Regions from separate parts of the Vibrio fluvialis genome, predicted to be linked through region 3. Evidence: predicted binding sites of a transcription regulator. Region 3 holds the regulator's gene; each other region holds the start of a gene.

Region 1 (8,044 bases), 800 kb from region 3:
AAGACCCGGCTTCTCAGGTCTACGTGGGCAGTAAACGCCGCGCTTGTGAAGAAGTGGGATTTGTTTCTAAGTCGTTTGACTTACCGGCAACCGCCACCGAAAACGAACTGTTGGCTCTGGTTGATCAACTGAATAACGATCCGGAAATCGACGGCATTCTGGTTCAGCTGCCTCTGCCTGCCGGCATTGACTCCACTCAGGTGCTGGAGCGCATCGTTCCGGAAAAAGACGTCGATGGTTTCCATCCTTACAACGTCGGTCGTTTGGCTCAGCGCATTCCTAAGCTGCGCTCTTGCACGCCAAAAGGCATCATTACGCTGTTGGATCGCTACAACATTCCGCTGCGCGGCAAACACGCGGTCATCGTGGGCGCTTCGAACATTGTCGGTCGCCCAATGACACTGGAACTGCTGCTGGCTGGCTGTACGACGACAACTTGTCACCGCTTTACCAAAGATCTGGAACATCACGTCCGTCAGGCTGACGTACTGGTGGTTGCGGTCGGTAAGCCGAATTTCATTCCGGGCGCGTGGATCAAAGAAGGCGCGATCGTGGTCGATGTCGGTATCAACCGTCTCGACACTGGTAAACTGGTTGGCGATGTGGAATACGATGTAGCTCGTACTCGCGCCAGCTTCATTACGCCGGTTCCGGGTGGTGTTGGCCCAATGACCGTTGCCAGCCTGATTGAAAACACCATGCTGGCCTGCGAGCAGTACCACACCAATAAGTGATGCTGTTTAGCAAGTTCCAAAAGCAAAAACCCCAGCCTAGGCTGGGGTTCTTTTTAGCTTAAGAAAGCACTTACAGTGACAGAATCACGCCGGCAATCGAAGCGCTCATCAGGTTCGCCAGAACGCCAGCGGCGATCGCGCGAAAACCGTATTTGGAGATGAAGCTACGACGCTCAGGGACCAGGCTACCCAAACCACCAATCAAAATTGCCATGCTGGAGATATTGGCAAAGCCACACAGCGCGAAGGTTACGATAGCCTGCGAATGTGCGCTCAGCTGCGATTTCACATCCATCAATTGGATAAAGGCGACAAACTCGTTCACCACGATCTTGTTACCGATCAGCGAACCTGCCGTGATGGCTTCGTTCCATGGAATACCAATCAGCCAAGCCAGTGGTGCGAACAGATAGCCCAGAATCAGTTGGAAACTCAGTTCGATACCAAACAGTCCGCCAACCCAGCCCAACATGCCGTTCAGCAGCGCAATCACACTGACAAACGCCAGCAAAGTCCCGCCCACCGCTACGGCAATACGCACACCGGACATCGCACCGTCAGCTACGGCTTCCACCACGTTAGTCGCTTGCGGCAGATCCAGTTCGTGCGATTCAACCTGAACGTCGACCGTGTCCTGCTCTGGTACCAGCAGTTTGGCCATCAGCAAACCCGCTGGTGCAGACATAAACGCGGCCGCAATCAGATAGCTCAAATCCACACCCAGCGATGCATAGCCCACCAGCGTGCCACCCGCAACCGATGCCAAACCACAGGTCATCACTGCGAAGAATTGCGAATCGCTCATTTGCTTCAGGTAAGGTTTTACCACCAGAGGCGCTTCGACCATGCCGACGAAAATGTTCGCAGTCGCTGACAGTGACTCAGCACGGCCAGTACCCAGTAGTTTCTGAATGCCGCCGCCAATCAGGTTGATCACTTTCGGCATCAGGCCGATGTGGTACAAACCGGAGATCAGCGCTGAGAAGAAGATGATGATGCCCAGCACGTTTACGGCAAACACAAAACCAACACTGCCAGTTGCAATGCCGCCAAAGATAAACGCAATGCCTTCCTGGCCATAGTTGATCAGCTTCGACACACTTTCGGTTACCGCATGCAGCACTTCTTTACCCGCGGGTACGTACAACACCAACAACGCAAAAATCACTTGCAGAGCAAACGCCAGCGCCACTGTGTGCAGCTGAATATTTTTTCTATCTGTAGAAAGTAACCAGGCAATGACCAGAATTGCCACAACACCAATAAGAGAAGACATAACGCCATCCAAATAAAAGGGGAACAGGAAAGGCGTCGGATTGTATAGCAGGAAAACGTGTGCGCAACTCGGGTTTGTTAATCAGCTGTGTTCAGAAACGCAATCCATTCCACGTTACTCATAACCCATTGATTTAACGCTGACTAAACGTTTGCTATTGAGTTGTTTTTCCAAATGGAAAAAATGTTTTGAAAACAAGAAACAATCCATCACAACGATGGCAGGCGAACATAGGGTTCCAGTTGGGTATCCCAGTAACACGGTTCACCAATTTTCTGTTTGAGAAATTCGATCACGGCCGAGGTTTTTTTAGGCAGATGTTGGCGACTGGGATAAACGGCATAGAAGGGCATATTCTGGCTGGCCTGCCAGTCCGGCAGCAGTTGAATAAGTTTGCCACTGCGAAATTCATCGCGGATCAGATAGGTGGCCAGATACGCAATCCCCCACCCTGACACTGCGGCATCACGCACCGCTTCAGCCAAGTCGACCGAATAGTTGCCGGAGACTTTGATGCTCAGTTGCTGCTCACGGTTACGGAACGCCCAGCGCGTGTAGTCTCGATCCCAGCTGCGATAGATGAGGCAGTTGTGATCCAACAGATCGTTCGGTGTCTGCGGTGTGGAGTGATGCAACAGATAATCCGGGGAGGCGGCCACCACAAACTTGCAATCCGCGAGGCGCTGGGCAATATAGCCTTCCGGCAGATGTTCGTTACTGGTGATCCACAAATCGAGCCCTTCGCTCAGCATATCGATTTTGTAGTCGAACAGATGTACTTCGACCTGCAAGTTCGGATACTGCTGACGCAGCTCTTCAAGCGCGGGCAATACATGCAGCGAGCCAAAGGATTGCGACAACCCCAGACGCAGCAGGCCAGAGACTTCCTCACGCTGGTTAATCAGCTCATTATCGGCATCGCTGACCAAATCAACCAACTGCTCACAATGGCGATAGAACGACTCACCGGCTTCCGTCACCGTAAAACTGCGCGTGGTGCGCTGAACCAGCTTGATGCCCACCGAGGCTTCGAGTTGCGCCAGCTGTTTACTGACGTGCGACACCGACACGCCTAAATTGCGCGCAGCGGCGGTAAAGCTCTGATGTTTGATCAGCGCAGCGAACATCACCATCTGACTGGCCCGGTCTGCTAACACATCAACTCCTGATTTGGCTTAGTACACCGCAAATTAATCCTCTTGCAGTGTGGGGGGATATAATTAAGGGCTCTGCAGAGCCCTTAGTGGTTAAAATTTGATTCGGTCGGCTAAGTGACTGACCGCGAGCGCAAAGTAATACGAGCGGTTCCACTTCATCAGTACATTGTAGTTGTTGTACACCAGATAAATACGGCCACTTTCGTCGTCCGGCATGATCAACCAGGCTTTGATGTCGTCATCCAGCTTGGGCAGCGGTTTACCGTCGTAGCGGGTAACACCGAGTTTGCTCCACTCTTGCAGGAACTTGCCTTTCTCGGCCTGGCGACCTTCCAGCGCGTGATCAAACCCTTTCGGGATTTTCACCTGGCGTCCCCAGGTGTACTTGTCATCCCACCCGGACTGGCTCAGATAGTTGGCCGTGGAAGCAAACACATCTTCTTTGCTACCCCAAATGTCTTTCTTGCCATCGCCATTACCATCGGCGGCGAACGCCAAAAAGGAACTTGGCATAAACTGGCACTGACCCATCGCACCAGCCCATGAACCTTTCATTTCATCGGCTTTGATGTGGCCCTGCTGCAGAATTTGTAGTGCGGCCATCGTTTCCTTACGGAAAAATTCTTCACGGCGACCTTCGTAGGCCATAGTCGACAACGCATCAATCACGCTGTAACGACCCATGTGCGCACCAAAGTTACTTTCCACGCCCCATAACGCCACAATAAAGCGCGGCTGCACGCCGTACTCTTTGCCAATGCGTTGCAGTTCATCGTAATGCTTTTCGTACAGTGCCTGCGCCTGGTTCACTTTCCACTCAGGCACAGCACGCGGAATGTATTCATCCAGAGTGAGCTTTTTCTCTGGCTGATTGCGATCCGCCACCACGGCACGAGGTTTGTACTCCACATCGGAAAAGGCATCGGTCAGCACTTGTTCAGAAATCCCTTCCTGACGCGCTTGTTGTTTGAGGCCTTCCACGTACTGTTCAAAGCTGATTTCATTCGCCAGAACCGGCGTTGAAAGGGTTAATCCCAGAATAACTGACAATAATTTTTTCAAGATGCCCTCCCCGAGTCATCCCGCTCAGGATTTGCGCTGAGCTTTTTCTTCTTTGTATTTCTCTAACAGATTCTCTGGCGGCGGCGGCAATTGCAAGAAGAAACCCTGTTCTTCCAGCGACGCTTTGACGTTATCCACATTAACCTGCGCTAACTGACGCTTTTCCAGATTCACCAGCATAACGAACACAGGTTTACCGAACATCTGCATCAGAGTGTCAGGGACCTGTGAAAAATCATCGCGTTTCGGGATGTAGAGATAGGTACCGTCTTTCTTAGAACTTTTGTAGATAGAACAAAGCATGAGAAGCCTTTTGTTGTCTTTAATCCGCCTTCCGGCTGAATTTGTCTATAAATGGTCAACTTTTACTAAAATTGAGCCTAAATCACTCATTTGACCGCAAGATAACTTGCTGCGCCTAGGCGCTGAATATAACATGACTTCCCTAGTCTCGGGCAACGCTCTTTCTTATGCAGCCAAGAGTTTATTGAGGTCAACGTTACGATGTCTAATACACCTGACCTGAAAGGTAGTAGTTTTACTTTGTCAGTTTTACACCTTTCTGACAATCAAATCGCCAGTACTGTCGAGTTTCTGAAACAGAAAGTCTCGCAGGCTCCGGCGTTCTTCGCCAACGCTCCGGTGGTGATCAATATTTCGAAAGTGGATGGCGACATCGACTTTCTGGCCCTGAAAAATGGCATCAGCGACGCGGGATTGATCCCGGTCGGTGTCACGGGTTGCAAAGATAAACGCTGTCAGTCGCTGGCATCAGAAGCGGGTTTTGCCGTCATGACCGCTAGCAACAGCCCGACCAAAGCGCCTGCGAAAATGGCGCCAACCAAAATCGTTCGTACACCGATCCGCTCCGGGCAGCAGGTGTACGCCAAAGATGGCGATTTGGTGATCCTCAATCACGTCAGCCCGGGTGCGGAAGTGATTGCCGATGGTTCCATTCATATTCACGGCACACTGCGCGGCCGGGCGATTGCCGGTGCCAGTGGTCAAAAAGAAGCAAGAATTATCTGTCATGATTTACAAGCTGAGCTGGTATCCATCGCTGGAAACTACTGGCTGAGCGATCAGATTGAAAGTGAGTTCTGGCAGAAGAAAGTGATGCTCAGCATGACTGAAGAGTCACTCCATTTTGAAATACTCACAATTTAAAATTCGAAAGGAAATTATTAAATGGCACGCATCATTGTCGTTACGTCAGGAAAAGGCGGTGTAGGTAAAACGACCTCCAGCGCCGCAATCGCGTCAGGCTTAGCGCTGAAAGGTAAGAAAACTGCGGTGATCGATTTCGATATCGGTCTGCGTAACCTTGATCTCATCATGGGCTGTGAACGCCGCGTCGTGTACGACTTCGTAAACGTCATCAATGGTGAAGCAACACTGAACCAGGCGTTGATCAAAGACAAACGCAACGAAAACCTGTTCATTCTTCCGGCTTCGCAGACCCGCGATAAAGATGCACTGACCAAAGATGGTGTGCAGCGCGTGCTGAATGAACTAAAAGAGATGAACTTCGATTTCATCATCTGTGACTCACCAGCAGGTATCGAGCAAGGCGCGCTGATGGCACTGTACTACGCCGATGAAGCGATTGTGACAACCAACCCTGAAGTCTCTTCCGTGCGCGACTCTGACCGTATCCTTGGCATTCTGGATTCGAAATCGCTGCGCGCTGAGCAAGGCATGGAACCTGTGAAACAGCACCTGCTGCTGACCCGCTACAGCCCGGCTCGCGTTACTCAGGGTGACATGCTGAGCGTACAAGATGTTGAAGAAATTCTGCATGTGCCGCTGCTGGGTGTCATTCCGGAAAGCCAGGCCGTACTGAACGCATCCAACAAAGGCGTGCCGGTCATCTTTGACGAACAGTCCGATGCAGGCCAAGCTTACGACGACACCGTTGAACGCCTATTGGGCCAAACCGTGGAGTTCCGCTTCCTGACCGAGCCGAAGAAAGGCATCTTTAAACGACTTTTTGGGGGCTAGAGATTAATGTCATTACTTGAGTTTTTCCGACCACAAAAGAAAACATCAGCCAGCCTCGCCAAAGAGCGTTTGCAAATTATCGTTGCAGAACGTCGCAGCCAGAACGATCCGGCACCGACTTACCTGCCTCAGTTGAAAGAAGACATTCTGAAAGTGATTGCCAAGTATGTCGCGATTGACCCGAGCATGGTTGAGTTGTCATTCGAGCATAAAGATGATGACATCTCCGTGCTGGAGCTGAACGTCAAGCTACCGGACGACGAAAAGTAAAAAAAAGAGCCGACTCAGTCGGCTCTTTTTCGTTGTGAGAGTGCGTGATTTCGTTAACAGCCGTAGTGCTCAGCGATGAACGCCTCAAACTGCTCACACATCTGCTCGTCAGACTCTTGGTTGCTCGCCAGCTCCTTCGCACCATCCACGACGCGAATGGTCGCATTGAGTGACGCGACGGGTGCCTGCTGACGCGCAGACAATCCTTCAATTTTCTTCAGCTGACTTTGCCACGCCTGCTCTGCAGACTGGTTACACATGTCGGCTAAATACTTGGCGTTAAACCCTTCACCCGTCAGGCGAACAATGGTTTCATTGTGCGACACCTGGTTGCCATCATGCCAGTAATGCTTCGCCAGCAGCGGACCTATGTGCGGGTTATCGGTCAGATAACCAAACTTATCGAGGAAGTACGCACGTGTCTGGTAAACCGCCATGTGTGCCAACAAATAACCGTGATAGGCACACGCGGCTTCATCTGACAACAAGTGTGGGATCGCCAGCAGCGGGCGCGGGCTGCACTCAAGGCCGATAATGCGCTGCTCAGTGGCACGCATCAACGCAGTAATGCGCTCAGGCGTAAGTTCATCGTCGCTCAAATCATACAAAGCACGTTCAAAGTAAGGCACCAGTAAAATACTGCGCTCTTCGTAAGCTTTGAATGGCTGACGGCTGTAGACCATGGCTTTGATGACGTCATCCGGCACCACATCACCTTGAGCATTGAAGGCATACGTTTTCAGCCAGTCGGCATCGGTCAACAGGCTGTCGCAGAACATGGATTGCGTTTCGGCGTACGCCATCGAAGTTGGGGCAAACTCCTGAGAGAAGCACGGTGCATTCAGTTTCACGTTGGCAAAGTGCGCCGCGTGGCCGCCTTCATGGAAGAGTGTATTGATACCATCGTAGCCACTGCCGATCTGATCCGGTTTCGCGTTACTGGTGAAATTCACCTTAGCCGCCACCCACTGACCTTGATCGTAAAACGACGGGATCGGGCCATGACAGAACCCGTTCGGGTATTTGCCTTTACGATCAAGCAGATCCAGTGTCAGCTCTGCACCAGAATAATCGATATTCAGGCGGCCAAACGACTCTACCCAACGGCGCAGCGAACGAGAAAACGGCACATACGGATCTAAGTCGCGCATTACATCGCCGGCAAACGAGAAGATGAAGTTATAGCCCGTGAGCGCTTGCTCCCCTTTCTCTGCCGCGAGCGCACTTAGACTGCGTTGATGGCTGTCACGTGTGCGCACTTCAAAATCATCCAGAATGGCAAACAGCTCATCGCTGGTCATCTTCTCTTTCTTCGCTACTGAGTAGTCAAAGAAAGTGCGATAACCGAGCGTACGGGCAAATTCGTTGCGCATCTTCACCAGTTCGATAAAGCCGTTTTGCAGCAACCACTGCTCTAAATCCAGTAGCGCCTGATGTGCGCTTTGACGCACCGCTTCCACATCACTGGTGCGGATGGTCGCCGCCAGCGTCACCAGAGAGGCTTCGATCTGTTCACCTTGCTCATTGGTGTAATACAGTGGGTG
Region 2 (8,044 bases), on a different contig from region 3:
TCATGTTGGCATAGCAGTCGTTGACCACTAACTCCACATGGCCTTTCTTGAGTTGACGGTTTAACTCGTCCACCGTTTGCTGCAAAAACGCTTTGCGAGCTTGTAAGCCCTCACGTTCAAAATCGCGGATCAAGTAATCCAGTTGCGTTTTCGCCACGCCCATTTTGGCAGACTTAAGATGATAGAAACCCTGATAGCCTTCGGTGCACTCCGGTGTTTCCTGCTCTGGCATCATCAGGATAAAGCGCGCTGCGATGTGCATCGCATTCACCATCTTGCCTTTGGCAGTCCCCGGGTGCACGTTCACGCCGTGACAAATCACTTCCGCGCTCGCGGCGTGGAAATTTTCATATTCCAACTCGCCCACAGGTCCACCATCAACGGTATATGCCCACTGCGCGCCAAACTTCTTCACGTCAAAATGATTCGCGCCGCGGCCAATCTCTTCATCCGGGGTGAAAGCAATGCAAATATCCCCGTGGGGAATCGAAGGATCCGCCATCAGCATTTCGACTGCGGTTATGATTTCCGCGATACCCGCCTTGTTGTCGGCTCCGAGCAGAGTGTTGCCATCAGTGGTGATGATGTTGTAACCATGCAGATGATGCAGATCCGGGTATTGAATCGGTGACAGTACTTCGTCTCCCTTACCCAGCGCGATGTCGCCACCCTGATAGTTTTCTACGATTTGCGGTTTCACATGCTTACCGGGGGCATCGGGTGCGGTGTCCATGTGCGCGATAAAGCCGATCGGCGGCACCGGATAATTCACATTGGACGGCAGCTTAGCCATGACATAACCATGCTCGTCCATACTGACCTCGCTCAGCCCCAGTTCCAGCAGCTCGTCGTGCAGCGCCAGAGCAAACACCTTCTGACCGGTCGAACTCGGGCAGTGGTGGTTTTTCGGTTTCGATTGAGTGTCGTAGGTTACATAGCGTAGAAAACGCCCCACAAGATTATCCATAGCAAGTCTCACTGTCTGTCAAAACGCAGTTGAGCTTCTCCTCAACTGAAAGAAAACGCGCTTACTCCCAGCGATGCAACATTCGGTGCTGAGATACGCAGCCAATTGCAATCCATAGTACGGATTCTTCAGGAGGATGATTTGCTATAAATCAGTTTTTGGTGGATTAGAACAGAAACGCCCGCCTCAGGAAGAGACGGGCGTGAAAAGCATTACAGCGAGATAAAGATGCCGGCTAAACAGGCACTCATCAGGTTAGCCAACGTACCAGCCAGTACCGCTTTGATGCCGAGGTTTGCCACTTCAGAGCGGCGCTCTGGCGCGATTACCCCAATCGAACCCAACTGAATCGCAATAGAACCAATATTGGCAAAGCCACACAGTGCAAAAGTCACAATCACTTGCGAGTGCTCACTCAGCAGTGCACGGTGGTCAACAAAGTCGATGAAGGCAACGAACTCGTTCATCACGATTTTCTGACCAATGTAAGAACCCGCCATCAGCACATCACTGCTTGGCACGCCAATCACCCATGCCAGTGGCGAGAACAGGTAGCCAAACAGCGCTTGCAGAGTGACGCCGCTAAAGCCCAGCACTTCACCCAAGCTTTCCAGACCCGTGTTGACCATGGCGATCACGCTGACGAACGCGATCAGCATGGTGCCAACCGCCACCGCGACTTTCATACCGTTCATCGCGCCGCTCGCCAGAGCATCAATCACGTTGCTGTCTTTAGCGCTGTCCATTTCAATATCGCTCTGATCCACTGGCGTATCGCGCTCTGGCACAATGATTTTCGCCATCAGCAGGCTGCCAGGAGCCGCCATGAAACTTGCCGCAATCAGGTATTTCAGATCCACACCCAGGCCGGCGTAGCCACCCAGCACGCTGCCCGCAACCGATGCCATACCGCCCGCCATTACCGCAAACAGCTCTGAACGGGTCATGCGTGACAGGAACGGACGCACCAACAGCGGAGATTCACCCTGCGATAAAAAGATGTTGCCCGTTGCCACCAGCGATTCGGCTTTACTGGTGCCGAGGAATTTCTGAATACCACCACCGATGAACTCAATCACCTTTTGCATGATGCCGAGGTAGTAAAGCGCAGAAATCAGCGCGCTGAAGAAAATGATGATGGGCAGGACGCGAATAGCAAAGATAAAACCCGAATTCGCCAGGTCACCAAACAGGAAGTTGATGCCCGCATCGGCAAAGCCCAATAGGCTGGAAACGCCGCCACTCAATGACGCCAGCGCGCTTTGCCCCCAAGGGAAATAAAGTACCAGCGCGGCAAAACCCACTTGCAGTAAAAGCGCGCGGGAGACAGTTTTCCAGTTGATTGATTTGCGGCTTTCCGATAACGCCACCGCGCACAGTACCAGCACCAGAACACCGATGAATCCAAATAAAAGTGTCATTGTTTTACCCAGTTAAAAGTTTGTAATAAAAGGAAAAACCAAAAACTTGGTAAAGGAGGAAGCACGCACCTCATCGGCAATGTCGGCAGACAGCGCACTGTGAAGAGAGAACAAATTGTTCATGAGAGATCACCTTATACAAGCGTTGGATGGATCGCAGCTGGTCCGGTCCGTGGGGTCATTCACAGTTCCATGTGACGGCTTGTATTGGCTGAGCACCGGCTCATAGCCGGGCGGAAAGTATAGCGATAGAAAATAGAACTTCATCACATTTTTTGACGCAAACGTTCAAGCGTTCATCCATTGAACAATTGATCAACACATTGGGTAATAAAGGTGACGAGCTATGCACCCAAGCACATTTCAAATGCTACTTCGCTTCCAGAATAGAATAAAAAAGACGCGATACTCAGCCTGTAATTTGCAGTTTGAGCTATCGCGTCTACGTTTAACTAAGTCTCTCTAAAATCCCTTTAGATACTAAAATCACTAACAACGTCATTGCCTCTTGTGATCTGTCTTCGGATCCTTGAGGCGCTTTTATTTGTGCGTTCAGCGATTAAAGCACAGGGGTAAAGTTCACTGTACTCGTTGTTCCCACAGTCAGCGTCACTTCAGCCACTTGGCCATCCGGGTTTGGAATGGTCAGGCCGTCGTACTGAATCGAGCTGTCGTCATCACCGTCACAATTAAACGCAACGGTATAATCCCCTTCCGGAAGATAACCAAAGGCATAGCTGCCATCATCAGCCACTTCCGTAGAGCTGTATGGAGAGACCACGCCATCTGGCACCACGGTGTTAAATTCAGAATCGCTTTCGTCCACCAGGTCGCCCAGCGTCGATGCCGCTACGCTGCCCTGATAGAGGTACACATATTTGCCAGTACTCAGCGAACAGGTGCCTTCATCAAAGAGGGTTGGGTCGACGGTGCCAGACAAATTGGTGGCTTCATCGTTGCTCACAATAGACACACCATGAGGTTTCAAAATGTAACCATTGGTGCTGCCACTGCTGCCACGCATCACCAGTGAGTATCGCAGATCAAATTCAATTGTGAACGCTTGTGTGGCTTCATCGCTGACAGTGAAGCTGCCCAGTTGCAGCTTATTACTAGGTTGCTTGAGCGCCTGAGTGCCATCTTCATCCACGACGAAATTCACGTTCGATTCGGTGCTGATGTGCAGGATCAGGTTTTTATAAGTACCCACCGGGATCGACTGGCTGGTGATGATCAACTTCGAGTCGGTACCTTGATAATCCATCAAGTCAATCTGTTCATAATCCATACTGGGATCCGAAGGATTGACGTCCAGATAGATCGACGACCCGTCTGCTTGAACCAGCTCTACCTGAGTAAAACCGATGGTAACGGAGCTTGCGCTGTCGACTGGTGCATCTGAAACCGAAAAGGAAACTTTAGACGTTTGTACAGATGAATCATCGCCGCCACCGCAGCCCGCAAGTAAAAGAGCAGCACTGCTGAGTGCCATCCAAGGTAAGATTTTCATGTTCACACCACTTATTGATACACTCATCAATTATAGTGCGAAAAAATCGTTCCTCGACAACGTAGTGAGCATTCTGGCAGTAACCTGACAAATTGACGCAATTTTACAGAACGCTGTCATTTTAAGTGTAAAAAAGTCTTTTAAATCAAATACAATCGAAGACCTATCCACGTTGTTAAGTTTATAAACTCCTGTCTTTTCAATGTATTAGCCGCAGTGGCCGCTGCGGCTATTTTTTTATCTATTTTTCGCTCCCCCACAACATCCTGCTACCCATCGAGGCCGTCTCTATCATCACTTGCGTGCCATCAGACGCAAACGTCTCGCCACTCAGTACATCCGTCAGTGACTGCGGCCAGTTGAGTTCCACCGTCTGACTGCGGGATGACTTGTTGATGATCACCACGCCTTTTTCACCACGGCTGAACACCAGCAGATCATCATTGGCTTCAATGTTCACCATCGGCAAACCGTGCATGCGGTTGTGAAATGCGATTCTGGCGACCATCTGCGTATCGCGCCAGCTGTCCCGCCAGCGCGGCTTCCCTGCTCCATCACGAATACCACTCGGATCCAGATCGGTGTAGATCAATGGCACGCCACCGTCACGTCCCAATACATAGCTGTATGCCAGCGCTTCACATTGTGGCGTCATCACCAGATTGGCGAATACATCGTTGTTGGGAATGTCATGGGTGATGGCAAACGTAATCGCCCGCTCTTTGGAGAGCGCTTCACCAAAACAATAGGGATCAATCAACCCTTTCAGGCTGCCACCCGGTTGCAGTGCATTAAACAGCGTCTGGAACAGCGGAAAGTCGTAGGCCCCAAGTCGGGTCTCTTCCAGATACGGCTGCAAAAACAGCTGATACTCTTCCTTGGTTGCACCACCATCGGTGATAATTTCACCAAAGATGTGCACATCGCGGGTAATCTCTTCCGTCCAGACTTTTTTCAGATGCTCAATCGTCATGTGCTTAGCGGCATCAATTCGAAAGCCTTTTACACCGAGATTTTTCAGCGCCAACAGGTAGTGTTGCTGCTGTGTCACTACATGGTCGTTGTCTCGCAGTGTCGGCAAACCTTGGTCATGCGGGCCGCCGGTAATGCGCCCGTTCTGCACCTGCCATTTGTCTTTCCAATCTTTAATTCCGAAGGCTTCGACGAAATCATCTTCGTTGAACAACGGCTGAGACAAATCGCCGAACAGACACTGTTTCTGGTAGTAGCCTGAACGCTTGCGATAGGCCTTCATATCCGCCTCACTCGGATATTGCAGATCAAGCCGCTGTTTGGATTCATTGGCCATGTGGTTAAACACCACATCAGCATATACGCGAAGATCCAGCGCCTTTAACGCGTTGATCATGTTAATAAAGTCTTCGGTGTTGCCAAGTTGGTTGTCGATAACCCGATAGTCCTGCGGCTGATAACGCTGCCACCAGGGAGTACCGGATGGGTGTTGATAAGATTTCATCGGTGGCGAAACCAGCACCGCTTTGTAGCCAGCCTGCTCAATAACGCCAGCTCGCTCAGTAATCAAAGAATATGGCCAGTCGAACGCATGCAAAATGACATCCGTCGGATGAGAACTGATCATGATTTATGCTCCTTCTGCGTTAGCAAGCGAAGAAAACGAAGAAAGTGAATGCAGCTTGCTAATCTTGACGCTGATTATAAATCGACCAATCATGTCGCAATCCCCCTTTGGAGAATAATTTATGGTTGAGAGTCAGGGCGTAGATCGTCGATCTTGCACCGATTTGGTTAAACTTTGACTCACTCCCAAGTAACCGATCATGCAAAAGCTATACTTAGTTGCAGGGTCTACCCCCATCTGAGCGTGGCCACTGGCCACAATCCAGCAAACTCAAACTGTTACAAACACACCCATTAAACGACGGAGATTGAAATGCGCACACTTCGAATTGACATCGTCTCCGATGTTGTCTGCCCTTGGTGCATCATCGGTTACAAAAGGCTGCAAGCCGCACTCAGCATCCTGTCAAACGAAGTCCGGGCGGAGATCCACTGGCACCCGTTTGAACTTAACCCCACCATGGCTCCGGGCGGCGAAAATCTGCGTGAACATCTGGCCCGCAAATACGGCACGACACCACAAGCCAGTCAGCAAGCACGGGATACGCTCATCCGCTTTGGCCAGGAAGTCGGCTTTTCATTTCAATTTTTTGATGACATGCGTATCTACAACACACGTAAAGCCCATCAACTGCTGATGTGGGCGAATCAACACCACAAGCAGGGCGAACTGGAAATGCTGATGTTCGATGCATACTTCTGTCATGGCCAAGTGATGGACGATGATGAAGTGCTGCTCGGCCTCACAGAGCAGGTCGGCCTCAACCGGGCCGAATGCCAGCAGGTTCTGGCGGACGAATCCTGGGCGAAAGCGGTAGCCAATACCGAGCAGCAATGGTTGCAGGCGGGCATTCACGCCGTGCCGGCGATCATCATCGAGCAGCGCCATCTGATATCCGGGGCGCAAACCACCGAGAACCTCTTGCAGATGCTGCGTGAGATTGTCAGCAAATCACCAACGCACTAACGTTCCGTTGATGCAGAAAAAGAAAAAGGCACCGAGAGGTGCCTTTTGGATTCGATTGAACGCAGCTTAGTGAACGGGCGTGTCAGATTCTGCGAAGAACTTACCGAAGTACTGTTCCATCACTTCCGGCGTCAGTTTGCCTTCCGCTTCAAGCTTTTTCAGCTCAGCAGCAATCGCTTTCTGCTCTTCCAGGCTTGGCAGCGCCACCTCTGGCTCGCTACCCATTTCCTGTGACATCTGCTCCAGTTCTTTCTCAAAATCGCTCATCTTACTTACCTAATTGTTCATAAATCACTGAGGGGGAGTTTACCCAACTACCCCGCCTGATTCTAGAGCTTAAAGCTGCCTACCATCTTATCCAGACGTGCCGACAGGTCGCGCAGCTCCTGACTCGCTTCCGCCAGCTCTTCTGCGGTGCTGGTGGTCACTTCGTTGATGGCGTTGATCTCTTCGATGTTCTGGTTAATGGTGTGCACCACGGTTGACTGCTCTTCGGTCGCGGTTGCCACTTGCGTGTTGCGATCCGAGATGTCGTGAATGCGATCCGAAATACTCACCAACACCTGCACCGCTTCATCCGACGAAGAAACCCCTTCTGATGTCACAGCAATACCCGCCGACATGGCCGTTACAGCGTCTTTGGCATCGCTTTGCAGCTGATTGATCATCTTCTGAATCTCTTCGGTCGACGATGCAGTGCGGCTGGCCAGATTACGCACTTCATCGGCCACCACGGCAAAGCCACGGCCCTGTTCGCCCGCACGCGCCGCTTCAATTGCCGCGTTCAGTGCCAACAGGTTGGTTTGATCCGAAATATCGCGAATCACATCAAGGATTGAACCGATGTCTTGTGTCGTGGCTGCCAGTTGCTGTACGACCTGACCCGTACTTTCGATGTCGGCCGCCAGTCGGCTGATCGCATCTTTAGCTTTGTTCACTACGACACGGCCTTCGTCAGTGCTGCCTGAAGCCTGATTCGCCGTTTCTGCTGCGGTTGCCGCGTTTGACGCAATTTCCGAGATGGTCGCGCCCATCTGGTTAATGGCAGTCACCACCTGAATAGTCTGGTCACGCTGCTGCTGGCTGTTGTCGTGAGTGGTGTTGGCTTTGTGCGAAACGGTTTCCGCCGCCATTTGTAGCGAATTGCTGGTAGAAGCCACTTCCTTCATCGACTGATGAATCTTTTCGATAAAACCGTTGAAACCTGAAGAGAGCTGAGCAATTTCATCTTTGCCCGCGATCTCAATACGCTGTGACAGGTCACCGTCACCTTTACCCAGATCAGTAAAGCGCTGCGCGATTTGACGAATCGGATTGGCAATGCTGTTCGCCAGCACAATACCCATCACGATGAAAATCGCCGCCACCACAATCGTGATGATCAACATACGCTGCGCCATTTGGTCGAGATCGGCGAACACTTCATTAACCGGCACCGTACCAATCACGAACCAGTCCATCGATTTAATGTACAAACTCGCGACAAACACTTGTTCGCCGTTGTACTGAGTGTTAATCAGGTTAAAACCCGACTTGTTCAGCAACTGATTTGAGTCCGCGCCATACAGGCTGTTGAGCGA
Region 3 (8,044 bases):
TGTCGATGCTATCCGTGCGTCCAGTAACCAGAATGATTCCAATATCTGATTGCCCGCGAAGTTCTCGCGTCAGTAACAAACCATCTTCACCTGGCAAGTTGATGTCCAGCATCACCAGGTCAATGTCATGTTCACTGAGCGCCTGACGCATCTCTACCCCATTTTCAGCCTCTGTTACCTGATAACCCTCTTTCTGAAAGTAACCAGCCAGCTTACTGCGGGTAACGATGTCGTCTTCAACAACTAGTATGTGATAGCTCATTGACACCACTTTATGCTCATTCGAAATACTCCGTAATTCTATTCATAAACAGTCATAATTCTAGTCTCCAATCCAAAAACCTCAGGGTTTATTGATTCAAAGCAATCTCTGAGCAAGCTATTAATTTGCTGACGTATTTGTTCATATTTTTTCATGGTTTGCGTTATTGCTATTCATGTTTATTGTTTAGACTTATAGGGAGAAAGTATCCGGAGTCTAACCATGCAAGAAGTAAAAGCATTTAACGAAAAGCGCGCCGAAATTTATTGGTGGTTGTCGAGTTTGTTCAGTAAAGAGCTCAGTGATAAAGAGATCGAGCAATATCATTCACCCGAAATTCGTGCCTTTCTGACTGGCTTGAGTGAAAACGCCGGACTGAAAGCGGCGGTGACGCATCTGGTGGAAGCACTGAACCGCTTGCTCGACCGTGACGATGCCCGCCTTGAATTGGCGGCCGACTTTTGCGACCTGTTTTTAAAGTCAGACAAGGATTCAGCCCTGCCCTACGCCTCCGTTTACCTTGGTAAAACAGGCCTGTTGAACGATACTCCGGCACAAGAAATGGCTGACTTGATGAAACAGCACGGCGTTGCGATTCACGACTCACTGAACGAACCAGCTGATCATTTGGCTGTCGAGTTGGATTTCTTGGGACATATGATTATTCGGTCCAACGAACTGGAAAAACAGTCACATATGGAACAAGCCTTTTCTGAACAGGCCGAATTTATCCAATCTCATCTCTTGAGTTGGGTACCAACTTTCGCGACCCGTTGCCAGTCGCTTGATCAATTTGGTTTTTACGCCGCAGTCAGCGAGCTTCTGGTCGCCTTCCTGCAACTTGATCAGGCTTATTTGACTGACGAATAGTTCGCTATCATGCTCACAAATTGAAGAATATCGCGCGAACTTTGTGACGATCATTTGATCTCATCCGATGAATTTCGTTGCGAGTTCACGCGTTGCGGACTACTATATTGCCCGCAAACGATAAAATATGAATTTAAGATGCAAACCGCTGTTTTCGAGCGGTTTTTGTGTTTTTACTACTTTTAGGCTTCACTTGCAGTACAAGCCTAACCGCTGCTGAATCTGATAGCACGACGCATTTTGTTGCGCTCAGCAGTCATCGACAGGACAAACCTATGGCTACGATTAAAGACGTTGCACGCCTGGCTGGCGTTTCAACAACAACCGTATCTCACGTAATTAATAAAACTCGATTTGTTGCAGAAGCCACACAAGAAAAAGTGATGGATGCTGTTAAAGAGCTGAACTATGCACCGAGCGCTGTAGCTCGAAGCCTAAAGTGCAACACCACACGAACAATTGGTATGTTGGTCACTCAGTCCACCAACCTCTTCTTCTCCGAAGTGATCGATGGTGTGGAAAGCTACTGTTACCGTCAGGGTTACACGCTGATCCTGTGTAACACCGGTGGTATTTACGAAAAGCAACGCGACTACATCCGCATGCTGGCGGAAAAGCGCGTAGACGGTATTTTGGTTATGTGTTCTGACCTGACCGAAGAACTGCTGGAAATGTTGGAAAGCCATTCTGACATTCCTAAGGTGATCATGGATTGGGGTCCAGAGACCTCTCAGGCTGATAAGATCATCGATAACTCCGAAGAAGGGGGTTATCTGGCTACTAAATACCTGACTGACCGCGGTCATACTGATATCGCTTGCCTGAGTGGCCATTTCGTTAAAGCCGCCTGTCAGGAACGTATTGCTGGTTTCCGCCGTGCGATGGCAGAAGCAAACCTGCCTGTCCGCGAAGACTGGATTCTGGAAGGTAACTTCGAGTGTGACACCGCCGTACTGGCCGCAGATAAAATCATCGCCATGGACAAACGTCCAACCGCTGTATTCTGTTTTAACGATACAATGGCGCTTGGCTTAATGAGCCGCCTGCAACAACGTGGGATTCGTGTTCCGGAAGATATGTCGGTTATCGGTTATGACAACATTGAGCTGGCAGAGTATTTCTCTCCACCGCTAACCACTATCCACCAACCTAAACGTCGTGTGGGTAAAAACGCATTCGAAATATTACTCGAACGAATCAAAGATAAAGAGCACGATCGCCGTATCTTCGAGATGCATCCGGAGATTGTAGAGCGCGACACAGTAAAAGACTTGACAAAACAATAACTTTGCAGAAAATCAACATGTCTGAATTGTCTATTTAGATTCAAAATCAATGAATCAAGTTGCAATGGTTGGACATATATATTTGAATAACATCACATTTGCACAAGGTAAATGTGATGTTTATCCAAATTTTTGATTATCCTTTTTTTGAAGGAAATGTCACGCACAGGGCAAACCATCTGAAAAGGTGGGACGCAAAGCCTCCGGCCTAAACCCAATTCGGGTAGGTAGCGGGGTTACCGATGGCAAAAATGCATACACTAAGAAGTTGACTCCTAACTGACATACTCTCTGCATTCTTTTGCTATTTTCTCGGACCTGACTTTGGTGGCGTATTAATTAATACACCGAGACTTACAGCATGGATAAACCAATACTAAAAGATTCAATGCGGCTCTTTGAGCAATTTGGACGCGTTAAATCTCGTTCAATGTTTGGTGGCTTTGGGATTTTTGTTGATGACACAATGTTCGCATTGGTGGTTAACGACAGACTTCACATTCGCGCCGACGATGCTTCAACAGCCAAGTTCAAACAACAAGGCTACGAGCCTTATGTTTATAAAAAGCGCGGATTTCCCGTTGTAACCAAGTATTTCGCTTTGCCGGAAGACTGTTGGTTAGACACCGCAAAAATTCTGGAAGACGCGAAAGCGGCATTAGCAGTGGCCAAAGATGAGCGTGAGACTCAAGCCCAAGCGAAGCCGGATCGTCTTAAAGATCTCCCTAACCTGCGCCTTGCAACCGAACGAATGCTGAAAAAAGCCGGCATCGAAACGGTGGAAGATCTGCAGGAGAAAGGTGCCGTAGAAGCTTACAAAGCCGTTAGACAATCACATTCTTCAGATGTCGGCTTGGAGCTTCTGTGGGCACTTGAAGGCGCCATTGAGGGCAAGCACTGGTCAGTTATCCCTCAAACGCGTCGCGACGAGTTGTTACAGCGTTTGTCGTAAACCTTTTTGAGAGCAACTTCATTAAAAGCATCCGTTCACGGATGCTTTTTTCTTTGGGTGAAAGAAAATATCGCTTTTCCCTGTCTGGTTACGTATACCTTAGATAACCGTATAACGAGAAACATCGATGAGTAAGAAGTTAGTTCTAGGCTTAATTTTGCTGGCCGTGATCATTGGATTAGGGCTCACGTTCAGTCAATACCTCACTCTGGACAATGCCAAAGCTCAGCAAGCGCTGTTGTCGGACTATATCGCCGAACATTTGCTTGCTGCTGCCCTGATTTACTTTGTCAGCTACGTCTTGATTACGGCGTTCTCGATACCCGGCGCAGCCGTTGTCACATTGCTTGGAGCAGCATTGTTCGGCTTTTGGCTCAGTCTTTTGCTTGTCTCTTTCGCCAGTACCATCGGTGCAACACTAGCCTTTCTGAGCAGCCGTTATCTGCTTCGAGACTGGGTTCAACAACGATTTGGTGACAAATTGAACGCAATCAACCAAGGCGTTGAGCGTGATGGCGCGTTTTATTTGCTGTCATTACGGCTGATCCCTGTATTCCCGTTCTTTCTGATAAACCTCTTGATGGGCCTAAGTCCCATTAACGTTGCCCGCTACTATTGGGTCAGCCAGTTGGGTATGCTGCCTGGCACTGCGGTGTATCTAAACGCCGGCACACAACTGGCACAAATTGATTCATTATCCGGCATTGTCTCGCCATCGGTGTTGCTGTCATTCGCCTTACTTGGGGTGTTTCCACTGCTCATGAAATGGGTGATGAACCGGCTGGTCAGACGCTCTGCCAACACGGTACAACGATGAAAATATTCATAGCCGCCAATCCGACGGAAGCACACTTGCTGTGCGAACTGCTAAAACAAGCCAATATTGCCTGTGAGGTGCGTGGAGAAGGTTTGTTTGGTCTGCGCGGTGAGTTGCCGATGAATGATGAAACTGCGCCTTACATCTGGTTGTATGACGTGACTCAGCATGAGCGGGCGCAAGCTATCATTGAAGATTATCAAAGCCCGTCCAGCAGTTCCCGTTCAACACCATGGCAGTGTGCACATTGTGGTGAGCTTAATGAACGTCAGTTTGCCGTATGCTGGAATTGCGGAAAAGCCGATGACTTGGCAGATTAAGAGCGAATCTGCTGCTGAATAAACTCAATAGACACCTGATTAAAGACATCGGGCTGCTCTACGTTGCAGACGTGGCCACAATCAGGAATTTCATGCAGTTCACTCTGCTGGTGAGCAGCGACCATTTCTTTGACCGGTTGGATAAACATGTAGTCCCGCTCGCCCATCAGATACAGCGTCGGGATTGCCAGCTCACGCTCCTTGAAGTAACGCATCAACGGATTCACTTCCGCTGTCAGGGTATACCAGCGTTTGAATTCTTTCTGGCACAATTTACGCGCTTCATGGATAAAAAGATGGCGGGACTCTTTCTGACTGCGTTGTGGCATCACAATATAGGCAAATAGGCGATACAGCCACATGTAAGGGATAAAGTGCTGACTGAAATGGCCAAGTTTCACTAATACCTGTGAGCGGATGTTAAGCCGAGTAATCGCTCCACCAAGCACCATCGAGCGTACGCGCCCGGCAGATATCTCAGCCACATTCCGCACAATAATGGTACCCAGCGACATACCCACAAAATGAGCCGAGTGAATTTTCAGGTGATCGAGAACCCGCAACACATCCTGAGTAACCGACTGAAACGTATAACGTTTGGACATCAAGCCTTTAATCAGCTCACCGGATTTACCGTGCCCGCGCAGGTCAATAAGTAATAAGTTGAAATGCTGTTTATAGGCTTTGATTTGTTTGAACCAAATCGACGAACTGCCACCTGCACCATGCACAAAGACCACCCACTCCTGACTGGTAGGATGTACGAAGGTTTTGTGAAACAGCAGACTGTCAGACATGAATACCACTGAGCTAGGAGTTGATAACGTGGCAAAGACTACCACAAAGCCAGACGCGAATAGCACTCTAGTTGTAAAAATCTGTTTGGTGGATCGTTTACGTCGCTAAAAAAACGGAGCGCTTATGCGCCCCGTTGTATCGAATCAATCAAATATCGCCAGTCGGTACATTTTGATGTAATCCAGCGCCGATTCTCGCCAACTGAAATCTCTCTGCATCGCTCTCTGCTGCACTTTTAGCATTTCATCCGGGTGTTGCAGATAAAACAGCAACGCACGTTGCATGGTGATAAGCAGCGCTTCTGGAGACGGTTCCTGGAAGCCAAAACCAGTGGCTTCGTTCGGGTACTTATCGTAATCCAGCACCGTATCTTTTAACCCACCGACTTCACGCACAATCGGCAAGGTGCCATAGGCCATGCTGTAGATTTGGTTCAGACCACATGCTTCGAACTCGGATGGCATCAGGAAAAAATCGGAGCCTGCTTCAACTAAGTGCGCAAAGCGATTGCTATAGGCCTCAACAAAGGCAAATTTGTCCGAGTGCGCTGCAGCAATCTTATGCAGTTTCGCGGCAACTTCGGGTTCACCTGTTCCTACAATGACCAGTTGCACGTCGTTGCGTAGGAAATGTTCCAAGATAGGTAAAATGTAGTGGAAGCCTTTCTGGTGAGTCAGGCGGCACACCATGCCAAACAGAGGAATGTCGCGTTTCGGCAGTTGCAATTCTTCCTGCAGCAGCGCTTTACTCGCCGCCTTGCCCTGTTTTAGCGAAACCGCTTCATCACTGTATGTTTTGGGTAGGTAACTGTCTGTTTTCGGGTTCCACTCGGTATAGTCACAACCGTTAATAATGCCATGCAGATCTCTGGCGCGTCGGACAAAATCATCCACCAAACCGTGAGAACCCAGTGGCGTTAACAGCTCCGATGCATAGTTCGGGCTGACCGCATTAATTTTGTCGGCGAAAGCAATCCCCGCACGAAGCATGCTGATGTGGTCATGCCCGTATTGCAAAAACTCCATACCAGACAGATTCAGTTCCGGAATCACTTCCAGTTGATGGTAGGAGAATATGCCTTTAAACATCGCGTTATGAATCGTAATAACGCTCTTTACACCGTCAAAGTAGTGGTCTTCACGGTAGCGGGTTTTGAGCAAAAATGGCACCAATCCCGTGTGCCAATCGTTGGCGTGAATAATATCGGGTTTGATATTGAGTTTTGGTAACACATCCAGACAGGCGGCGGAAAAGAAACCAAAACGTTCGCCATTATCGGGATAAGCCTGATTGCTTTCCGCATACAGCTCAGGACGGTCAAAATACGGGTCGCAGTCGATGAGATAGACAGGCACTCCATCCAGTTCGCGCTGACGAACCTGGTAACGAATATGAGGCCAGTGAGTCAGTTCCGTTTCCAGAATCACAGGAGCAGAATTTTTATCTGCGATGGAGCGATAACCAGGCAGCACAAGCGCTACCTGATGACCAAGTTCTACCAGAGCTTTTGGCAGTGCCTTGGCTACATCCGCCAAGCCACCACTTTTAACCAGTCCTTCAGCTTCTGAAACGACAAACCAAACATTAAGATGATCAATGTTAGAATCCAACTTTTGTTCCTTTTGCTATGACAACAATTCCCTCGTCGGATACATGGAAGCGTTGTCTATCTAGTTCTAAATCTTCGCCAATAATCGTACCCGGAGCGATTTCAACATTTTTGTCGATAATTGCGCGCTTTATTGTGCATCCTGCACCAATTTTCACATCACCCAAGATAACAGATTCGCTTATCAAAGAGCCAGCAGCAATATTGCTGCGAAATCCCAGAATTGATTTATAAATTTTAGCACCTTGAATGTAGCTACCACCGGAAACCAAGCTGTCGGTTATCGTCACTTTTTTATCGCCGACATCAATAAATGTTGCTGGCGGCAATGGCGGATAGTAAGTGTGCAAAGGCCAACTGCGGTTGTACAACGAGAATGGCGGCTCTTTTTCCAGCAAGTCCATGTGGGCAGCCCAGTAAGACTCGATCGTACCGACATCGCGCCAATAGGTAGACTCCTTCTCGCCTTTGATTTTATTGGTTGAGAAGTCATACACATACACGCCACCTTGCGGGAACATCTTCGGAATGATGTCTTTACCAAAGTCGTGGCTGGAGTTTTCTAAAGCGGCATCCTCACGCAATTCTTCACACAGCGTTTCCGTTTCGAAAATGTAGTTGCCCATCGACACCAGCGCCCACTCAGGATCGCCCGGAATCGCTTTAGGATTTTTCGGCTTTTCTTCAAAACCGACCATACGACCTTCATCGTCCACTTCGATCACGCCGAATTGAGATGCTTGCGACAAGGGCATACGCAACGCGGATACCGTCAGGCGTGCTTCCTTGCGACGGTGATAATCCAGCATCTGGCGAATATCCATTTTGTAAATATGGTCAGAACCAAAGATACAGACTTGATCTGCTTCTGAAATTTCGACAAATCTCAGGTTTTGATAGATGGCATCCGCAGTGCCTTCATACCAACGCTTACCATCACGCATCTGCGCTGGAATACAGTCGATAAAACGGTCACGGATACTGGAGACATTCCACCCTTTCTTCATATGAAGATAGAGCGACTGGGATTTAAATTGGGTTAATACGTAAATGCGCATCAAATCAGCATTCACAAAGTTGTTCAGTGCAAAGTCTATCAACCGATAGCTACCACCAAACGGGACCGCAGG
Region 4 (8,044 bases), 1.7 Mb from region 3:
GCCCTTCACTGGTTAGAAGAGCTGGCTGCGCTGCAGCAGACCGATGCACATTCCGCGATCGCAACCAGCGCGGCCACATCAGTGCGTATCTTTACCGCGCAGGAAATGGAGCGTTTGGATACGGAATCGCGCGGTTTTTTGATGTTCCTTGAGCAAATCAAAGTGCTGACACCTGAAACGCGTGAGATGGTGATTGATCGCGTCATGGGCTTGGAAACCAATGAGTTCGAACTTGATGACCTCAAGTGGATCATTCTGATGGTGTTATTTAATGTGCCAGGGAATGAAAATGCTTACACGCTAATGGAAGAGCTGTTGTACAGCAAAGAGCAAGGTATTGTTCATTAAGTAAGATCAGTGGCAACGTAAGTAGTACACATGAGCGGTAAAAAAATCGATCACCAGTTGTTTTCAGCCCATGAGCAGGCGCTGAATCACGAACCGTGTCCCAAATGCGGCGCTGCGTTGCAGCTTCGACACGGCAAACACGGTCCTTTCTTGGGTTGCAGTCAGTATCCTGGCTGCGACTTCATTAAACCCCTACATCAGAATGACGGCCATATCATCAAAGAGCTTGGCGTGCCGTGCCCGGAGTGTGGACATGAACTGGTGTTACGGCAGGGACGCTACGGTATGTTTATCGGCTGTAGCCATTATCCTGAATGTCATCATATTGAGTCGCCGGACACGGCACCACAAGAATTGGTGGTAGAAACCCAGATTACTTGCCCCGAATGTGGCAAAGGCCATTTGGTTGAACGTAAGAATCGCTTTGGCAAGGCATTTTTTGCTTGTGACGCGTTTCCAAAATGCAAATTTGCACTCAATCAACCACCCGTGATGGGGCAGTGTCAAGCGTGCGGTTATCCGTTGCTGATTGAAAAGAAACTCGCCAGTGGTACCAAGTATCAGTGTGCCGACAAAAAATGTGGTCACACTCAAACTGAAATGAAAAACGGCGCTTAATCGCGCCGTTTTTGTTGGTATTGAATTCAGGGTCTAGTGCTTAATCTGCTGCGCCACTTCCTGTACCGCCGGAAAGGCTGTTGGATCGAGAACGGCTGCCAGTTGACATAGCTTACGTTGTAATTCGCCACTGTAATCGGCGGTGACGTTGATGTGACCCATTTTGCGTCCGGGACGTTTGTCTTTGCCATACCAGTGAATATGGCAGCCTTCCATCGCCAGCAGGGCATCAGGCAAGGTGTCTTCACCCAGAATGTTGATCATCGCAGTTTCGCGAATCAGCTTGGTGCTGCCCAGTGGCAGTCCGCACACTGCGCGTAGATGATTTTCAAACTGACAGGTTTCTGCGCCCTGCTGAGTCCAGTGGCCAGAGTTGTGCACGCGCGGCGCAATTTCATTGACCAGCAACGTCCCCTGGACGTCGAAAAACTCCAGCGCCAGCACGCCGACGTAATTCAGGCTTTCAGCCACGGCGGTAAACATCTGCTTCGCTTGCTCTTGTAATTCTGGCGCATCAATAGCGGTCGACAGGCTGAGGACGCCGTTCACGTGCACGTTCTCAGCCAGTGGATACACCGCGATCTCGCCATCTTTGCCACGCGCGCCAACCAGCGACACTTCGCGATCAAAGGGCACGAACTCTTCCGCCACAATCGCCTGTTGCTCAGATGCCGCCAGTGCTTGTGCCATGTCGGCCCAAATCGTTTCGCTATCTTGTGGGGTTTTGAGACGCCATTGGCCTTTGCCATCATAGCCACCCAAGGCGGTTTTCAGCACCATGGGAATGCCGACGTAATCAATTGCAGCATCAAATTCAGCGCGGTTGGTGATCACTGCGTATTTGGCGTTGCGTACGCCCGCGTTGTCCAGCAGTGCTTTTTCCAGACGGCGATCGCCACCGGCTTTAATCGCGTCGGTACTTGGCAGAAATTTTCCGCTGCGTTCACACACGGCCAGCACATCGTGAGGAATGTGTTCAAATTCGGCGGTAATCACATCCGCACCGGTAATTGCCTGTTCCAAACCATGGCCAATTACAGCCTGAGTCAGCGGATGCACCACGTTCTGGGTATTGACGTCAAAGGCGGAAATTTCAATGTTGAGCGGCGCCCCGGCCAGAGACATCATGCGCGCGAGTTGACCGGAACCTAATACCAATACGTGCATGATTTATTCCTCGGCTGGGTTTGGGTTAGCCAGCACGGCTTCGGTTTGTGCGGCGCGGAACGCTTCCACTTTCGCCATCACGCTTTCATCAAACGCACCAAGGATTTGTGCGGCCAGCAGCCCTGCATTCGCAGCGCCAGCTTCACCAATCGCCAGAGTGCCGACCGCGATGCCTTTAGGCATCTGAACGATAGAATAAAGAGAGTCGATACCCGACAACGCACGCGACTGTACCGGAACGCCCAGTACGGGTAGGCTGGTGAATGCAGCTGTCATGCCGGGAAGGTGCGCCGCGCCGCCAGCGCCAGCGATGATCACTTTTAGTCCACGCTCTTTGGCACTGGTGGCGTAATCGGCCAGAAGTTGAGGGGTACGGTGCGCGGAAACCACTTTGGTTTCGTAAGCAACACCAAATTGATCCAGCATCTCTGCTGCAAGCTTCATGGTTGGCCAATCCGATTTTGAACCCATGATAATGCCGACTTTCATCTCAAACTCCTTCAAGCGTTATAAATTAGGTGAGCTTTTGTGCGCGCATTATACGGGGATTTTTCTTTCAAGCAAACGTTTGCGCAGTGATTGAAAGTGTAGCGGTATAATTTATCCCGAATTAGATTTAGCCGTTGCGCCGGATAATTTGTACACTAGGCCGCAAATAAAAAAGTCAGCTCAACTTAGGAAACTCTGGTGAATAATTTTGAACATACACTGCAAGCGTTGCAGTCCGGTGAAGTGATCGCTTATCCCACTGAAGGTGTGTTTGGTGTCGGGTGTGATCCGGACAATCCGCAGGCGATTGAAAAGTTGCTGCAACTCAAGCAGCGTCCGGTCGAGAAGGGCCTGATTCTGATCGCTGCGTCGTACCAACAACTGCTGCCTTATATTGATGAAAGCCAACTGACTCAAGAGCAGTTGGAGCGAGTGCAGTCGACCTGGCCGGGGCCGGTGACCTGGATCATGCCAGCCAGCCAGCGTGTCTCGCATTGGGTGAGCGGCCAGTTTGATACCATCGCCGTGCGCGTGACCGATCATCCGTTGGTGCGGAAGCTGTGTTTGGCGTATGGCAAGCCGCTGACCTCAACCAGCGCGAATCTGTCCGGTTTGCCACCGTGCATGACCACGCAGGAAGTCGAACAGCAACTCGGTGATCAGCTGGTGGCGATTCTGCAAGGCGAAACGGGCGGACGCAATAAACCCAGCGAGATTCGCGATGCCAAAACGCTCCAGGTACTGAGACAAGGCTAAGTCAGCAAAGGAAGTAACGATGCCAACCATCAATAAAGAAGCCGTCAAACAATTTCTGTTGTCGCTACAAGACAGCATTTGCCAGCAGTTGGAAGCCGTCGATGGCGGTGCCAAATTTGAAGAAGATGCCTGGCATCGTGAACCAGGCGAAAAGCTCGGCGGCGGCGGTCGTACGCGCGTGATGCGTCATGGTCATGTGTTTGAACAGGGCGGGGTGAATTTCTCCCATGTGGAAGGTCAGCAGATGCCCGCATCGGCAACCGCACACCGCCCGGAACTGGCCGGACGCCGCTTTGAAGCGATGGGCGTGTCATTAGTGATGCATCCCAATAACCCATACGTACCGACTTCGCACGCGAACGTGCGTTTTTTCATTGCGGAAAAAGAGGGTGAGGCGCCGATTTGGTGGTTTGGCGGCGGATTTGATCTCACGCCCTTCTATCCGTTTGAGCAGGATTGTCATGAGTGGCACCGTGTGGCAAAAGCACTGTGCGCGCCGTTTGGTGATGACGTTTACGCCGAGCATAAAGCATGGTGCGATCGTTACTTCTATCTGCCGCATCGCGAGGAAACCCGCGGTATCGGCGGGCTGTTCTTTGACGATCTCAATCAGTGGAGCTTTGAGCAGTGCTTTGACTATATTAAGGCGGTCGGCGAGGGGTACACGCAGGCGTATCTGCCGATTGTCGAGCGCCGCAAAGCGACACCGTATGGCGAACGCGAACGCGAGTTCCAGCTCTACCGTCGTGGCCGTTATGTCGAATTTAACTTGGTCTTTGACCGCGGCACGTTGTTTGGCCTGCAATCGGGTGGACGCACCGAGTCGATTCTGATGTCAATGCCGCCGTTGGCGCGCTGGGAATATCGTTATCAGCCACAGGCGGGGAGCGCCGAAGCGGAATTACAGCAATTTTTAGTACCGCGCGAGTGGTGACAGAGTCAGTAGTGAGTGATAGGGTCGCATACAGCGACCCTCTTTCTTTCAGGCAGGAACATGGATTTTCAATACGATCAGTATGCGGTGTTCGGCAACCCGATCGGCCACAGTAAATCACCTTTCATTCATACCTTATTTGCCCGTCAAACCAATCAGGCCATGACCTACACCGCGCAACTCGCGCCCGTGGATGGTTTTGTGCAAGCTGCGACAGATTTCTTTGCCCACGGCGGTAAAGGGTGCAACATCACCGTTCCGTTTAAAGAAGCGGCGTTCACGTTTGCCACCCGCTTGACGGAACGGGCGCAACTGGCTGGCGCGGTTAACACGCTTAAAAAACTCGATGATGGCGGTATTCTGGGGGATAACACGGATGGTGAAGGTCTGGTGCAGGATCTGATGTTGCATCAGGTGCCGTTGCAAGACGCGCGAATTCTGTTGATTGGTTCCGGCGGCGCGGCGCGTGGTGTGCTCAAGCCTTTATTAGATAAACAGCCAGCCAGCATCACCATTACGAACCGCACCTTTGCCAAAGCGCAGCAGTTAGCGGAGAGCTTTGCTCCGTACGGTAAGGTGAACGCTGTGGAAATGGCGCAGCTGAATTCCGGTTTTGATGTCATCATCAACTCGACGTCGGCCAGTCTGGATGGTGCCTTACCGGATATCTCCGCCGCGATTTTCCAGCCGACCAGTGTGGCGTACGACATGATGTATGGTAAAGGTCACACCATTTTCAACCAATGGGCATTAGACAGTGGGTGTGCTCAGGCGTATGACGGTTTGGGGATGCTGGTGGGGCAGGCGGCAGAAAGTTTTATGTTATGGCGTGGTTTACGTCCGGGGACGAAACAGATTCTGCGTGAACTGCGCAAAAATTTAGAAGGTTAATCATGAACCAATCGATCTTATTTCCGGATATGCAAACTTGGAATGATGAGCTGCAAGCCGTGGTGTTTCCTGCACAGCAGGCCGGAGCGCTCATTGAATGTGTCGTGACGCTTGCCGAACTCAGCCGTCTGTCGGCAGAGACGATTGATGGTGAGCAACAGGCTCTGGCTATTTTTCAGACACTGCGTTTTGATTTGGAAGAAATAGCTGAAGCGCTGATTGAAGAAGAAGACTACAACCAGCGCGGACAAATCGAAGTGGTTAGCTAACGGCTTCAACCGACGTCAGGTAGTCATTTTTATTCTGAACGTAGTTTTGTGCGGACTTTACTAAAAAGGCTCTTTCTTTTTCATTTAGAGGACGAGCCTGTTTCACCGGGCTGCCTATATATAGATAGCCGCTTTCTAAGCGTTTTCCAGGTGGGACTAAACTGCCCGCACCGATCATCACATCACTTTCTACTACTACGCCATCCAATACGATAGCGCCCATGCCGACTAACACGCGATCTTGGATGGTGCAGCCATGCAACATCACTTTATGCCCGACGGTCACGTCTTCACCGATAATCAGCGGATAGCCGTCTGGATTTTCGTTATTCTTGTGCGTCACATGCAACACACTTCCATCCTGAATATTGGAGCGCGCGCCGATCACAATGTGGTTCACATCACCGCGAGCCGCCACCAGAGGCCAAATACTGGCGTCATTACCAATCTTGATGTCGCCAACGAGAACGGAACTCTCATCTATATAGACACGTTCACCGATCTGTGGAGTGATTCCTTTATAACTACGAATAGCGCTCATTACGCCTCCTTATCTGGGCTGTTGAGGGCAGTTTAGAAGTGAAAGAGTAGTAGAAATAGCCCTTGGTGAATAAAAAACAGTCAAACAGTTAAAAAATCAAAAAAAACGTGAAAAAGCGCTTGCCAATGTGAGCTCGATCTCTATAATGCCCCCTCGCTGACACGGCAAAGCTTCGAAAGAAACAAAAGCAGTTCAGCAAGGTCGTTTTCAGAGCTGAAAAGCTCGCGAAAATAAACTGAAAAAAGTGTTTGACACGACAGTTTATCTCGCTAAAATGGCCGCCTCTTCCACGGTGACTCAGTCGCTGAAGCAGGAAGAAAGCTCTTTAACAATATAAACCTATCAATCTGTGTGGGCACTCGTTGATGATAATCGCAAAAGATTTATCAATGAACTGAGTGACCAATTTGATACTTCGGTATCGAGCACAGTCAATTCAACATTACATAGTAATGTTATCAGTATTCATTGAGCCAAAACTTTAATTGAAGAGTTTGATCATGGCTCAGATTGAACGCTGGCGGCAGGCCTAACACATGCAAGTCGAGCGGCAGCGACAACATTGAACCTTCGGGGGATTTGTTGGGCGGCGAGCGGCGGACGGGTGAGTAATGCCTGGGAAATTGCCCTGATGTGGGGGATAACCATTGGAAACGATGGCTAATACCGCATGATAGCTTCGGCTCAAAGAGGGGGACCTTCGGGCCTCTCGCGTCAGGATATGCCCAGGTGGGATTAGCTAGTTGGTGAGGTAAGGGCTCACCAAGGCGACGATCCCTAGCTGGTCTGAGAGGATGATCAGCCACACTGGAACTGAGACACGGTCCAGACTCCTACGGGAGGCAGCAGTGGGGAATATTGCACAATGGGCGCAAGCCTGATGCAGCCATGCCGCGTGTATGAAGAAGGCCTTCGGGTTGTAAAGTACTTTCAGCAGTGAGGAAGGAGGTATCGTTAATAGCGGTATCTTTTGACGTTAGCTGCAGAAGAAGCACCGGCTAACTCCGTGCCAGCAGCCGCGGTAATACGGAGGGTGCGAGCGTTAATCGGAATTACTGGGCGTAAAGCGCATGCAGGTGGTTTGTTAAGTCAGATGTGAAAGCCCGGGGCTCAACCTCGGAATTGCATTTGAAACTGGCAGGCTAGAGTACTGTAGAGGGGGGTAGAATTTCAGGTGTAGCGGTGAAATGCGTAGAGATCTGAAGGAATACCGGTGGCGAAGGCGGCCCCCTGGACAGATACTGACACTCAGATGCGAAAGCGTGGGGAGCAAACAGGATTAGATACCCTGGTAGTCCACGCCGTAAACGATGTCTACTTGGAGGTTGTGGCCTTGAGCCGTGGCTTTCGGAGCTAACGCGTTAAGTAGACCGCCTGGGGAGTACGGTCGCAAGATTAAAACTCAAATGAATTGACGGGGGCCCGCACAAGCGGTGGAGCATGTGGTTTAATTCGATGCAACGCGAAGAACCTTACCTACTCTTGACATCCAGAGAACTTAGCAGAGATGCTTTGGTGCCTTCGGGAACTCTGAGACAGGTGCTGCATGGCTGTCGTCAGCTCGTGTTGTGAAATGTTGGGTTAAGTCCCGCAACGAGCGCAACCCTTATCCTTGTTTGCCAGCGAGTAATGTCGGGAACTCCAGGGAGACTGCCGGTGATAAACCGGAGGAAGGTGGGGACGACGTCAAGTCATCATGGCCCTTACGAGTAGGGCTACACACGTGCTACAATGGCGCATACAGAGGGCGGCCAACTTGCGAAAGTGAGCGAATCCCAAAAAGTGCGTCGTAGTCCGGATTGGAGTCTGCAACTCGACTCCATGAAGTCGGAATCGCTAGTAATCGTGAATCAGAATGTCACGGTGAATACGTTCCCGGGCCTTGTACACACCGCCCGTCACACCATGGGAGTGGGCTGCAAAAGAAGCAGGTAGTTTAACCTTCGGGAGGACGCTTGCCACTTTGTGGTTCATGACTGGGGTGAAGTCGTAACAAGGTAGCGCTAGGGGAACCTGGCGCTGGATCACCTC

What was found. The regulator PurR, encoded in region 3, represses purine synthesis genes. The targets are predictions, from matches to a motif close to TNANGNAAACGTTTNCNTNA.
Region 1: a site for PurR is predicted at 2,058-2,077, ahead of DYA43_RS09355 (NupC/NupG family nucleoside CNT transporter). Genes of this name have one in related genera too.
Region 2: a site for PurR is predicted at 2,665-2,684, ahead of DYA43_RS16435 (NupC/NupG family nucleoside CNT transporter). Genes of this name have one in related genera too.
Region 4: a site for PurR is predicted at 2,690-2,709, ahead of purE (5-(carboxyamino)imidazole ribonucleotide mutase). Genes of this name have one in related genera too.

The regions. Positions count from the first base shown of each region.
Region 1 is NZ_UHIP01000001.1:1,993,148-2,001,191, forward strand. Features, by position in the region: gene folD (bifunctional methylenetetrahydrofolate dehydrogenase/methenyltetrahydrofolate cyclohydrolase FolD) at 1-734, shown strand, start outside; gene DYA43_RS09355 (NupC/NupG family nucleoside CNT transporter) at 805-2,010, opposite strand; gene DYA43_RS09360 (LysR family transcriptional regulator) at 2,220-3,167, opposite strand; gene DYA43_RS09365 (lytic murein transglycosylase) at 3,258-4,229, opposite strand; gene DYA43_RS09370 (YcgL domain-containing protein) at 4,254-4,532, opposite strand; gene minC (septum site-determining protein MinC) at 4,734-5,396, shown strand; gene minD (septum site-determining protein MinD) at 5,418-6,230, shown strand; gene minE (cell division topological specificity factor MinE) at 6,237-6,500, shown strand; gene DYA43_RS09395 (M3 family metallopeptidase) at 6,554-8,044, opposite strand, start outside.
Region 2 is NZ_UHIP01000002.1:296,711-304,754, forward strand. Features, by position in the region: gene pepT (peptidase T) at 1-967, opposite strand, end outside; gene DYA43_RS16435 (NupC/NupG family nucleoside CNT transporter) at 1,180-2,388, opposite strand; gene DYA43_RS16440 (DUF4382 domain-containing protein) at 2,948-3,898, opposite strand; gene DYA43_RS16445 (alpha-amylase family glycosyl hydrolase) at 4,140-5,498, opposite strand; gene DYA43_RS16450 (DsbA family oxidoreductase) at 5,811-6,464, shown strand; gene DYA43_RS16455 (restriction endonuclease subunit S domain-containing protein) at 6,531-6,731, opposite strand; gene DYA43_RS16460 (methyl-accepting chemotaxis protein) at 6,794-8,044, opposite strand, start outside.
Region 3 is NZ_UHIP01000001.1:1,196,459-1,204,502, reverse strand. Features, by position in the region: gene torR (two-component system response regulator TorR) at 1-262, opposite strand, end outside; gene torD (molecular chaperone TorD) at 485-1,132, shown strand; gene purR (HTH-type transcriptional repressor PurR) at 1,408-2,418, shown strand; cyclic di-GMP riboswitch class I at 2,578-2,662, shown strand; gene DYA43_RS05750 (TfoX/Sxy family DNA transformation protein) at 2,780-3,370, shown strand; gene DYA43_RS05745 (TVP38/TMEM64 family protein) at 3,498-4,187, shown strand; gene DYA43_RS05740 (putative signal transducing protein) at 4,184-4,507, shown strand; gene DYA43_RS05735 (alpha/beta fold hydrolase) at 4,504-5,304, opposite strand; gene glgA (glycogen synthase GlgA) at 5,449-6,903, opposite strand; gene glgC (glucose-1-phosphate adenylyltransferase) at 6,905-8,044, opposite strand, start outside.
Region 4 is NZ_UHIP01000001.1:2,931,303-2,939,346, reverse strand. Features, by position in the region: gene DYA43_RS13850 (DUF494 family protein) at 1-348, shown strand, start outside; gene DYA43_RS13845 (DNA topoisomerase family protein) at 379-966, shown strand; gene DYA43_RS13840 (5-(carboxyamino)imidazole ribonucleotide synthase) at 1,000-2,133, opposite strand; gene purE (5-(carboxyamino)imidazole ribonucleotide mutase) at 2,137-2,622, opposite strand; gene tsaC (L-threonylcarbamoyladenylate synthase type 1 TsaC) at 2,821-3,378, shown strand; gene hemF (oxygen-dependent coproporphyrinogen oxidase) at 3,398-4,312, shown strand; gene aroE (shikimate dehydrogenase) at 4,373-5,203, shown strand; gene DYA43_RS13815 (DUF1488 family protein) at 5,206-5,472, shown strand; gene DYA43_RS13810 (gamma carbonic anhydrase family protein) at 5,465-6,013, opposite strand; rRNA gene DYA43_RS13800 (16S ribosomal RNA) at 6,496-8,044, shown strand, end outside.